Regions from separate parts of the Streptomyces sp. GLSS-08 genome, predicted to be linked through region 1. Evidence: riboswitches for the same ligand, from Rfam matches in the RefSeq annotation. Region 1 holds a riboswitch; each other region holds the start of a gene.
The links. A riboswitch is a leader RNA that binds a small molecule or an ion and turns the genes downstream of it on or off. The one in region 1 is predicted to bind cyclic di-AMP.
Positions count from the first base shown of each region.

Region 2: another riboswitch for cyclic di-AMP. It lies ahead of AC0ZLC_RS02265 (M23 family metallopeptidase); the one in region 1 lies ahead of AC0ZLC_RS21165 (LysM peptidoglycan-binding domain-containing protein).
Region 3: another riboswitch for cyclic di-AMP. It lies ahead of AC0ZLC_RS26790 (C40 family peptidase); the one in region 1 lies ahead of AC0ZLC_RS21165 (LysM peptidoglycan-binding domain-containing protein).
Region 4: another riboswitch for cyclic di-AMP. It lies ahead of AC0ZLC_RS05865 (C40 family peptidase); the one in region 1 lies ahead of AC0ZLC_RS21165 (LysM peptidoglycan-binding domain-containing protein).

Region 1 is NZ_JBWJAQ010000011.1:165,243-167,433, forward strand. It holds gene AC0ZLC_RS21160 (CocE/NonD family hydrolase) at 1-629, shown strand, start outside; cyclic di-AMP (ydaO/yuaA leader) riboswitch at 1,099-1,258, shown strand; gene AC0ZLC_RS21165 (LysM peptidoglycan-binding domain-containing protein) at 1,265-1,999, shown strand; gene AC0ZLC_RS21170 (HAD family hydrolase) at 2,072-2,191, opposite strand, start outside.
Region 2 is NZ_JBWJAQ010000001.1:563,188-565,378, reverse strand. It holds gene AC0ZLC_RS02270 (M16 family metallopeptidase) at 1-815, shown strand, start outside; cyclic di-AMP (ydaO/yuaA leader) riboswitch at 1,061-1,220, shown strand; gene AC0ZLC_RS02265 (M23 family metallopeptidase) at 1,233-2,000, shown strand; gene AC0ZLC_RS02260 (GntR family transcriptional regulator) at 2,185-2,191, shown strand, end outside.
Region 3 is NZ_JBWJAQ010000017.1:126,652-128,842, forward strand. It holds gene pcrA (DNA helicase PcrA) at 1-715, opposite strand, end outside; cyclic di-AMP (ydaO/yuaA leader) riboswitch at 1,107-1,278, shown strand; gene AC0ZLC_RS26790 (C40 family peptidase) at 1,317-2,191, shown strand, end outside.
Region 4 is NZ_JBWJAQ010000003.1:66,081-68,271, reverse strand. It holds gene AC0ZLC_RS05870 (urease subunit gamma) at 1-218, opposite strand, end outside; cyclic di-AMP (ydaO/yuaA leader) riboswitch at 1,107-1,271, shown strand; gene AC0ZLC_RS05865 (C40 family peptidase) at 1,275-1,748, shown strand; gene AC0ZLC_RS05860 (DUF6328 family protein) at 1,828-2,191, shown strand, end outside.

The sequences.
Region 1 (2,191 bases):
AGTGGCCGCCCGGCGCGACCCGGGACGTGATGTTCGAGCTGAGCGGCATCGGTCACGCCTTCCCGCCGGGGCACCGCATCCGGCTCGCGGTCTCCTCGGCGTACTGGCCCTGGGTCTGGCCCCAGCCGGGCTCGGACGCCGGCTTCACGCTGCACCCGGACGGCAGTTCGCTCGAACTGCCCGTACGCGCGCGGGAGTCGGACCCCTCGATCACCTTCGAGGAGCCTGAGGAGTCGGCGCCGCTGGGCGCGGTCGTCCCGGCGACTCTGGACGAACCCCGCCCGCAACGGCTGGTCGTGCGGGATGTCGCCGCGGGCACCTGGCGACTGGAGGTGGACCCGGGCCTCGGCGGCACCCGGGTGTACCCCGACGGCCTCGAGGTCACGGAGGACGCCCTGGAGACGTACACGACCGGCCAGCGGGATCCCCTGTCCGCCCGCACCCGCTCGGACTGGTCGATCCGGTTCCACCGGCCGGACACCTCCTGGGACGCGCGCGTGGAGACCCACTCCCAAATCACCTGTGAGGCAGATGAGTTCATCACCTCGGACGAGGTGATCTGCCGGGACGGGGACGAGGTCGTCTTCCACCGGACGTGGGAGAGGCGCATCCCGCGCACGGCGGGTTAGGACGACCCGTCTGACAGTTCCCGTCGCCGCCCGGCGGGACTCGGCCCGGCACGCAGCGTCTCCCTCGGCGGCCTGCCCGCCCCCTCCCGGCGGCCCACCCGCTCCCACTCGCGGCAGCCCGCCCGGCCGCCGGGCCGCCGGGCCGCCGGGCCGCCGCGCCACCGGGCCTCCCCACCTTCGAGCCGCCGCCGGTAATGCCCGAGTTGCCTGCCTTAAATCCCCTTTCATGGCGCTTGTTGGCGTGAAATGGGTCACGCGCAAATCGATCTTTTCGCCAGTCCGGCCGGACAAGTATCCCTTTGCTAAAGGCAAGTTGAGTTTCACGTTCCGGTCTAATCGGACCATTTCTCCCCTGGCCAGAGGTAGATCAAATGCCTTGGCAGGGGAAATCGGGCCTTGTTTCGGACATGTGCTCTCGCATACGTTCACGTCGATCCGAGCGGACCCGCCTAATCCTGCCGCCGCTCGGTGACCCCACCCACCCACGCACGGCAGGAGCGGGGGACCCAGGTAAGCCGCCGGTCCGGATCAACGGAACGGCTCGGGGTTAAGTCGCATGTCACCGTGCGGCCGGGCACCTCCCAGCCCGAACCCGACAGCTCACCTCGCAGGCATCGGAGAGGAAGAGTTTCGTCATGGCCGTTCGAGGCAAGCACCGTCGTCCCGGAAACAACGCCCTCACCCGCGGGCTCATCGCCGCCGGAACGGGCGGAGCCGCACTCGCGCTCCCCCTCGTGGGCGCCACCGTTGCGCAGGCAGCGCAGCCGACGCAGGCCGTCCGGTCCGTGCCGGCCGCGGTCCCGCAGGTCCAGCTCGTCACCTACAAGGTGGCCCTGGGCGACACCCTGGCCAAGATCGCGCGTGAGCACACCGAGAACAGCGACTGGAAGAAGCTGTACGAGGCCAACCGCGCGGTCATCGGCAGCGACCCGTCACTGATCCGCCCGGGCCTGAAGCTGACGGTCGGCACGAAGACCGTCAAGGGCGCCGCGACCGGAACCACCACGGCCGCCAAGTCCGCCGTCACCCCCGCGTCCGTGAAGACGTACGCGAACAACCTGGACGGCTGGATCAGGGAAGCCCTGGACATCATGTCCCAGAAGGGCATCCCGGGCAGCTACGACGGCATCCACCGCAACATCATGCGCGAGTCGTCGGGCAACCCGCAGGCCATCAACAACTGGGACTCCAACGCGGTGGCCGGCACCCCGTCCAAGGGTCTCCTCCAGGTCATCGACCCGACCTTCGCCGCGTACCACGTGGACGGCACCTCGATGGACCCGTACGACCCCGTCGCGAACATCACGGCGGCCTGCAACTACGCGGCCGACAAGTACGGTTCGATCGACAACGTCTTCGGCGCGTACTGATCACCGTGCGGGGCCCCGCGCACTGATCACTCGTGCGGGCCCCCGCGCACTGATTCCCGCGCGGGGCCCCGCCTACCGGGCCCCGTGCAGGACCGCGCCGGGTGCTCGCCGCCCGACGGCGTCCGCCGTTCCCCGGTCCCCAGGGCCGGGGAACAGCCGTTCCAGGACGACCGCGATGCCGTCCTCCTCGTT
Region 2 (2,191 bases), on a different contig from region 1:
ACTCCGCGGCCGTGCGCGCCTTCTACGAGAAGCACGTGCGTCCCGCCACCGGCACCGCCGTGGTCGTCGGCGACCTCACCGACGTCGACCTCGACGCGCTGCTCGCCGACACGCTCGGCGCCTGGACCGGCTCCTCGGCCGAGCCGCGTCCGGTGCCGCCAGTCACCGCCGACGACCTGGGCCGCGTGATCATCGTCGACCGCCCCGGCGCCGTACAGACGCAGTTGCTCATCGGCCGCGTCGGAGCCGACCGGCACGACCGGGTGTGGCCCGCCCAGGTGCTGGGCACGTACTGCCTCGGCGGCACCCTCACCTCCCGCCTGGACCGCGTCCTGCGCGAGGAGAAGGGCTACACCTACGGAGTGCGGGCGTTCGGCCAGGTGCTGCGCTCGGCTCCGGACGGCTCGGGTGCCGCGATGCTCGCCATCAGCGGATCCGTGGACACGCCCAACACCGGTCCGGCTCTCGACGACCTGTGGAAGGTGCTGCGCACGCTCGCCGCGGACGGTCTGACGGACCCCGAACGCGACGTGGCCGTGCAGAACCTGGTGGGCGTCGCACCGCTCAAGTTCGAGACGGCGGCGGCGGTCGCGAGCACGCTCGCCGACCAGGTCGAGCAGCACCTGCCGGACGACTACCAGGCGACGCTCTATCAGCAGCTCGCCGCCACAGGCACTGTGGAGGCCACCGCGGCCGTCGTGAACGCCTTCCCGGTCGACCGCCTGGTGACGGTCCTGGTGGGCGACGCCGCGCAGATCGAGGAGCCCGTCGAGGCCCTCGGCATCGGTGAAGTGAGCGTCGTACGGGCCGAGTAGAGCCCCGCGGACGACGGGACCCTGGTGACTGATGAGTCACCAGGGTCCCCGCGTTTACCCGCCGTCCATTCGGGGTTCCGCGCGCGCTTACCCGGCTTCGTCCGCGTTATGTCCGTATTGCCGGGGCGTTGCCCTTCTGCCCTGTGGCGTGCACTACAAAAGCCGTGATCCGTTTGTCGATTGAAAGACGCCCCCTTAGCGTCAGTCCGACTGTTCGTCAGGCAGTGCGCCGCGTCCGCGGCACCGGACAGTCATCGCCGAGTCCCCGTACGGCGCGAGCCAGGGGAGCCGGGGACCCATCGCAGTCCCTGGGGTGAATCGGGCGTCCTTCCCCAAGGAAGCCCGTAGGAGACCTTCCTGCTCCGAACCCGTCAGCTAACCCGGTAGGCGAGAGGGAAGGAAAGGACCAGCCCCTTCATGGCGTTCACCCGTGCCACCGGGAAGCATCGTCGTCCCAGCCGGATCACGCGCACCACCAAGAGTGCGGCAAGCGTGGCGGCTCTCACCACCACCGGTGTCATCGGAACCCTGGCCGCCCCCGCGTTCGCCGCGGACGCCGCCTCCGTCCAGCAGACCGGGCTGACCCAGGCCGTCACCATCGGCGACACGGTCGCCGAGCAGGTCGACGCGCAGGCCGCCGCCCAGCAGCACGCCGCCGACGAGGCCGCGGCGCTGAAGAAGGCCGAGGAGGCCGCGAAGCGGCGGATCATGGCCGAGGCCAAGAAGGAGCGCGAGGTCAGGGCCCGTGCCGCCCGCGCCGCCGAGCGCAAGCTCCTCAACACCTTCGTCGCGCCGGTCGCCGGCTCCTACGTCTCCACCGGCTACAAGACCGGCGGCAGCCTCTGGTCCTCCGGCAGCCACACCGGCGTCGACTTCCACGCCGCGTCGGGCACCGTCGTCCAGGCCGTCGGCGCGGGCACCGTCGTCACGACCGGCTGGGCCGGCGCCTACGGCAACCAGGTCGTCATCAAGATGCACGACGGGACGTACACCATGTACGGCCACCTGTCGTCCGTCAACGTCTCCGAGGGGCAGACCGTCACCCCGGGCCAGCCGATAGCCCTCTCCGGGTCGACCGGCAACTCCACGGGGCCCCATCTCCACTTCGAGGCCCGTACGACGGCCGAGTACGGCTCGGACATCGACCCCGTCTCCTACCTCCGCTCGCACGGCGTCAGCCTCTGACCCCCCCGCGACTTGTGAAGGCCCCGGCTCGACGAGCCGGGGCCTTCGGCGTTTAGGACGCGCGGCCGTCCAAAAAATACATATGGATTCCGGTCCGCCATCGGAAATTCCGTCCCGCTGCAATAGAGTCGCTGAACAAGCGTCAATCGACGGCGTTTCGCGAGGATTAAGCGGAGGTCCGCTCATGCGCA
Region 3 (2,191 bases), on a different contig from region 1:
CCTCGAAACCTCCTCCCGACTCCGTCCGGGAGGCCCCGGCGGCCTGGGCGGCGAAGTCCTCCTCGTCGATCAGCTCGTTCTTCAGGTTCGAGACCTTGGCGCTGAACGACTTGGGCGGGTAGCGCTTCGGGTCGAGGTCCAGGTCGCGGCAGACCAGGGCCATGAGGCGCTTGGAGTCCGCGGCGTCGTAGATCGAGAACGAGGACGTGAAGCCGAGCCGCTTCGACTCGCGGCGCAGGATGCGGACGCACGCGCTGTGGAAGGTCATCACCCACATCGCGTTCGCGCGCGGGCCGACGAGCTGCTCGACGCGCTCCTTCATCTCGCCCGCGGCCTTGTTCGTGAAGGTGATCGCGAGGATCTGGCCGGGGTGCACGTGCCGCTCGCCCAGCAGATACGCGATGCGGTGCGTGAGCACGCGGGTCTTGCCCGACCCGGCGCCGGCCACGATGAGCAGCGGGGAACCGGCGTGCGCCACGGCCGCGCGCTGGTTCTCGTTCAGCCCGTCCAGCAGCGTCGCCGGGTCCACGGCGGGGCGTGCCGCACCGTCGCGGTAGTACGCGTCCCGGCTCGGGGGCACGTCGAAACGGCCGCCGAACAGGTCGTCCGGAAGCTGCTCCGGCGTCCCGTCCTCGGGCGGCGGCGGGGGCTCTTCCCCGTGGGCCCCGGAGGGCTTGAGGTCCGCCAGGAAGCTGTCGTCAAAGAGGCTGCTCATCGCCTTCCGAGTCTAGGCCGCCCCACTGACAGCCCGTGGCCACGTCGGGACTCCACGGGTCTCCCAGAAGCGGACGGGCGGCCTCCGGCACCACGCGGGAGGCCGCCCGCCGGACACGTTCCCCCTGCCTGGAGCCCGCCGCCCGACCCCGCCTCGCCCTCCGGATCCGCACCGTCACCTCGGGTGACCGGCACGGACGAGACGCACGCCACGTCACGCGGACCGCGGAGACCGTCCGGACACCGAGTCGGCCGGAGGTGCGAAGCGACCCCCGAAAAGAAGGTCACAAAAACGTATCGGGCATATCGGCCATCAACCTTCACAGAAGCCACACGAGTTGGCTAACGTGCCGGTCAGGCCGCCCGACCCAACCGGCGAACGACGCCGGGCCGCGCGGCCTCCGCCGAATCCGGCGCGCCCACGCGGCGGCCGGAACCGGGGACCCACCGATCTTCGGGGTGAATCGGTCCGACCGCCCGTCCGGGCGAGGACCGTAGGGCAACCCTTCCGAACCACCCGCCCGAACCCGACAGCTAACCCGGTAGGCGGATCATGGAAGGAGTCGCCTCTCTTGGCGTCGCAACGCACAACGCGTCCCGCAGTGACGCGCGTAGCGGGCGCACGGGTCCCGGGTCTCGCCACGGCGGCCCTCACCTCCGTGGCCCTGCTCTCGCAGACCGCGAACGCCGCACCCTCGGCCGATTCGAAGCCCAGTCGCGAGGAAGTCCAGAAGAAGGTGGACGACCTCTATCACCAGGCCGGGACGGCCACCCAGCGGTACAACACGGCCAGGGAGAAGAGCCCCAAGCAGCGCACGCGGGACGACACCCCCCGCGACGACGTGGCCGGCCGCACCGAGAGGCCCCCCACCGCGCGCGCGGAACCGGTTCCGTACGCCGTCACCCTGTCCCGCACCGGGGCCGCCGTCTCCGACACCGCCCCCGTCCTGCCGGCCGGCCACACCGCCGAGCAGGCGGCGACGGTGCGCAAGGGGTCCGAGGCCGCCGGGGGGCCGGAGAAACCGGCCGTGCCGCAGCGGACGCTGAAGTCGGCCAAGGCGCAGGTGCAGCGGAAACTCGCCGACGCCCGCGGACTGCTCGCGCAGCTCACCGCGGCGGAGAAAGCGCGGCTCACGGCGGTCGAGGAGCGGCAGCGGGAAGCCGCGGAGCGCAGGACCGAGGAGCCGGCCCAGCAGCAGACCGCCCAGGAGAAGCCTCGCCCGGAGGCGCCCGCCCGGCAGGACCCGGACTCCCCGGCCGACGGCCCGGGCAGCACGGCGGACGCCCCCTCGTACGCCCCTACGCCCGGTACGGTGCTCGCCACGGACGGTCCGTCCTACGCCACCACGGCCGGCACGGTACTCACCACGGACGACCCGTCCTACGCCACCACGGCCGGCACGGTACTCACCACGGACGGTCCGTCCTACGCCACCACGGCCGGCACGGTACTCACCACGGACGGTCCGTCCTACGC
Region 4 (2,191 bases), on a different contig from region 1:
ATGCCCTCCATGACGTCGTCCCGGGTGAGGAGCCTGCGCCCGGACGCCATGAGTTCGGCGACGGTACGGCCGTCACGGGCGCCTTCCAGGAGGTGCGACGTGATGAGGGCGACGGCCTCGGGGTGGTTCAGTCTCAGCCCGCGGGCCCGGCGCTTCTCGGCGACGTCGGCGGCCACGTGGATCAGCAGCCTCTCTTGCTCGTGCGGGGTCAGTTGCACGGCGTCCCACCTCACAGTCCTCGCCCGGACCGTGCGGGGTCCGGTTGCCGCAGCCACCGCGACGGGATAGATGTAGCACACAGACAGATTGGGCGATCAGGCTCAATCCGGATACGGAAACCCCTGGTGGCGTGGATCGGCAGGCTAGTTGGACGGAGTTTCAACTACGTTAACCAGCCCTTGATCCACTCATGACCGCCGGCTGGGCTGTTCCATACCCGTCGGGCACCGCAGAGCCCCTCCGCGCCCCCCTGCCGCCCGGACGCGGGAACGGTCCAAGCTCACCGAGGCACCGCGAGGCCCACCGGTACGCCGGCGCGGCCACGGGGGGCCGCCGCCGCGGTCCGGACCGTATACGCACCAGGGGCGGCGCGGCCCCCGGCCGGCGCGCCCGCGCTCACTCCGATGCACCAACGGGACGGGAGCGAAGTTCACCCGCCGCCCCTGGCACGGACCGTGCGGGTCCGCGGGGGCGAACGACGGGCCGCCCGCGTCGCCTTGCCACCCAAGGCGGACATCCGAGTGCCGTGGCCCCGGGCCGACGGGCGCCGACTTCGCGCGACGTCCGGCCCGGGACACAAACGCACCAAACGGCGTACCCCCCAACGGTGTAGACGCACCCCCGGTCATGAGCCCCCTCAACTTGCGCAACGCGTGGAGAGCCGAGGCGGAATGAAGGGTTCCGTCGCAGGTGCGGGCTTGGTCGGCACCCTCAACTTCCGTTCGAAACAGGGGGTGTCCACCCGAACGGGTGAGTGGTGAGTAACCCCACAAATCTCCGATTCCGTTCGGATTTTCTGACTTCCATGAGTGAAGATCCCTGCGACGACAAGCCCCCGCCGAAGCGGCGGGGCGATCCGGGCGGACGCCGAGTCCTGCCGCCGCCCGGGTGACCGGTCGACAGAAGTGGATCGGCAGGAGTGGAGGACCCAGCACGACGGGCCGCCGGAGAGATCCGGGCGGTCCTTGGGGTGAAGCCGCACATCGCGGCCGGGCTACTTCGCCAGCCCGAATCCGACAGGTCATCCTTCACAGGCGGCTGACGAAGGGTTGCGCATGACTGCGCTCAATCGTGTCCCGTCGCTGTGGACCCGGGCCGGTATGGCCTCGGCCCTCACCATCGCCGCCGTCGGCGGCAGCCTCGTGGTCCCCGGCGCCGCATCCGACGCCGCCGCGGCCACATCGGCGACGAAGGCGCTTCAGATCGCGGCCTCCAAGAAAGGTGCCCCGTACAAGTACGGCGCGACGGGGCCGCGCCGCTTCGACTGCTCCGGGCTCACGCTCTACTCGTACAAGAAGGCCGGCAAGAGGCTGCCTCGTACGGCCGCGGCGCAGTACAACAAGACCAACCACGTCTCCGCCTCGCACCGCAGGGCGGGAGACCTCGTGTTCTTCCATTCGGGCCGGAACGTGTACCACGTCGGCATCTACGCCGGGAAGGGACGGATCTGGCACTCCCCGAAGACCGGAGAGGTCGTGAAGCTCACGAAGATCTGGACGAAGAGCGTCTGGTACGGCCGGGTCGGCTGACCGGCTCCCCGGGGGCGGCGGCGGGCGCCGTCGCCCCCGGAGGGCGTGACCATGGCGCGAAACGGATACTCGTCCGCCCATGGACGACCGACACCCTCACTCCGCGCGGAACGAGACGCCCCCGGAGCGCGCCGACCGCAACTTCGCCGAGCTGCTCCAGGAGCTGCGCGTCGTCCAGACCGGCGTGCAGATCCTCTTCGCCTTCCTGCTGACCCTGGCGTTCACCCAGCGGTTCCCGACCCTCGACACCGTGCAGCGCGTCACGTACGTCACCACGCTGCTGCTCGCCGTGCTGGCCGCCGCCCTCTTCGTGGCCCCGGCCGCCCTGCACCGGTCGCTGTTCCAGCAGAACGCCAAGGCCACCGTCGTGCGGGTCTCCTCCCATCTGGCCGCGGCCGGGCTGTGCGTCCTGACGCTGGCGTTCACCGGCTCCGTCCTGCTCG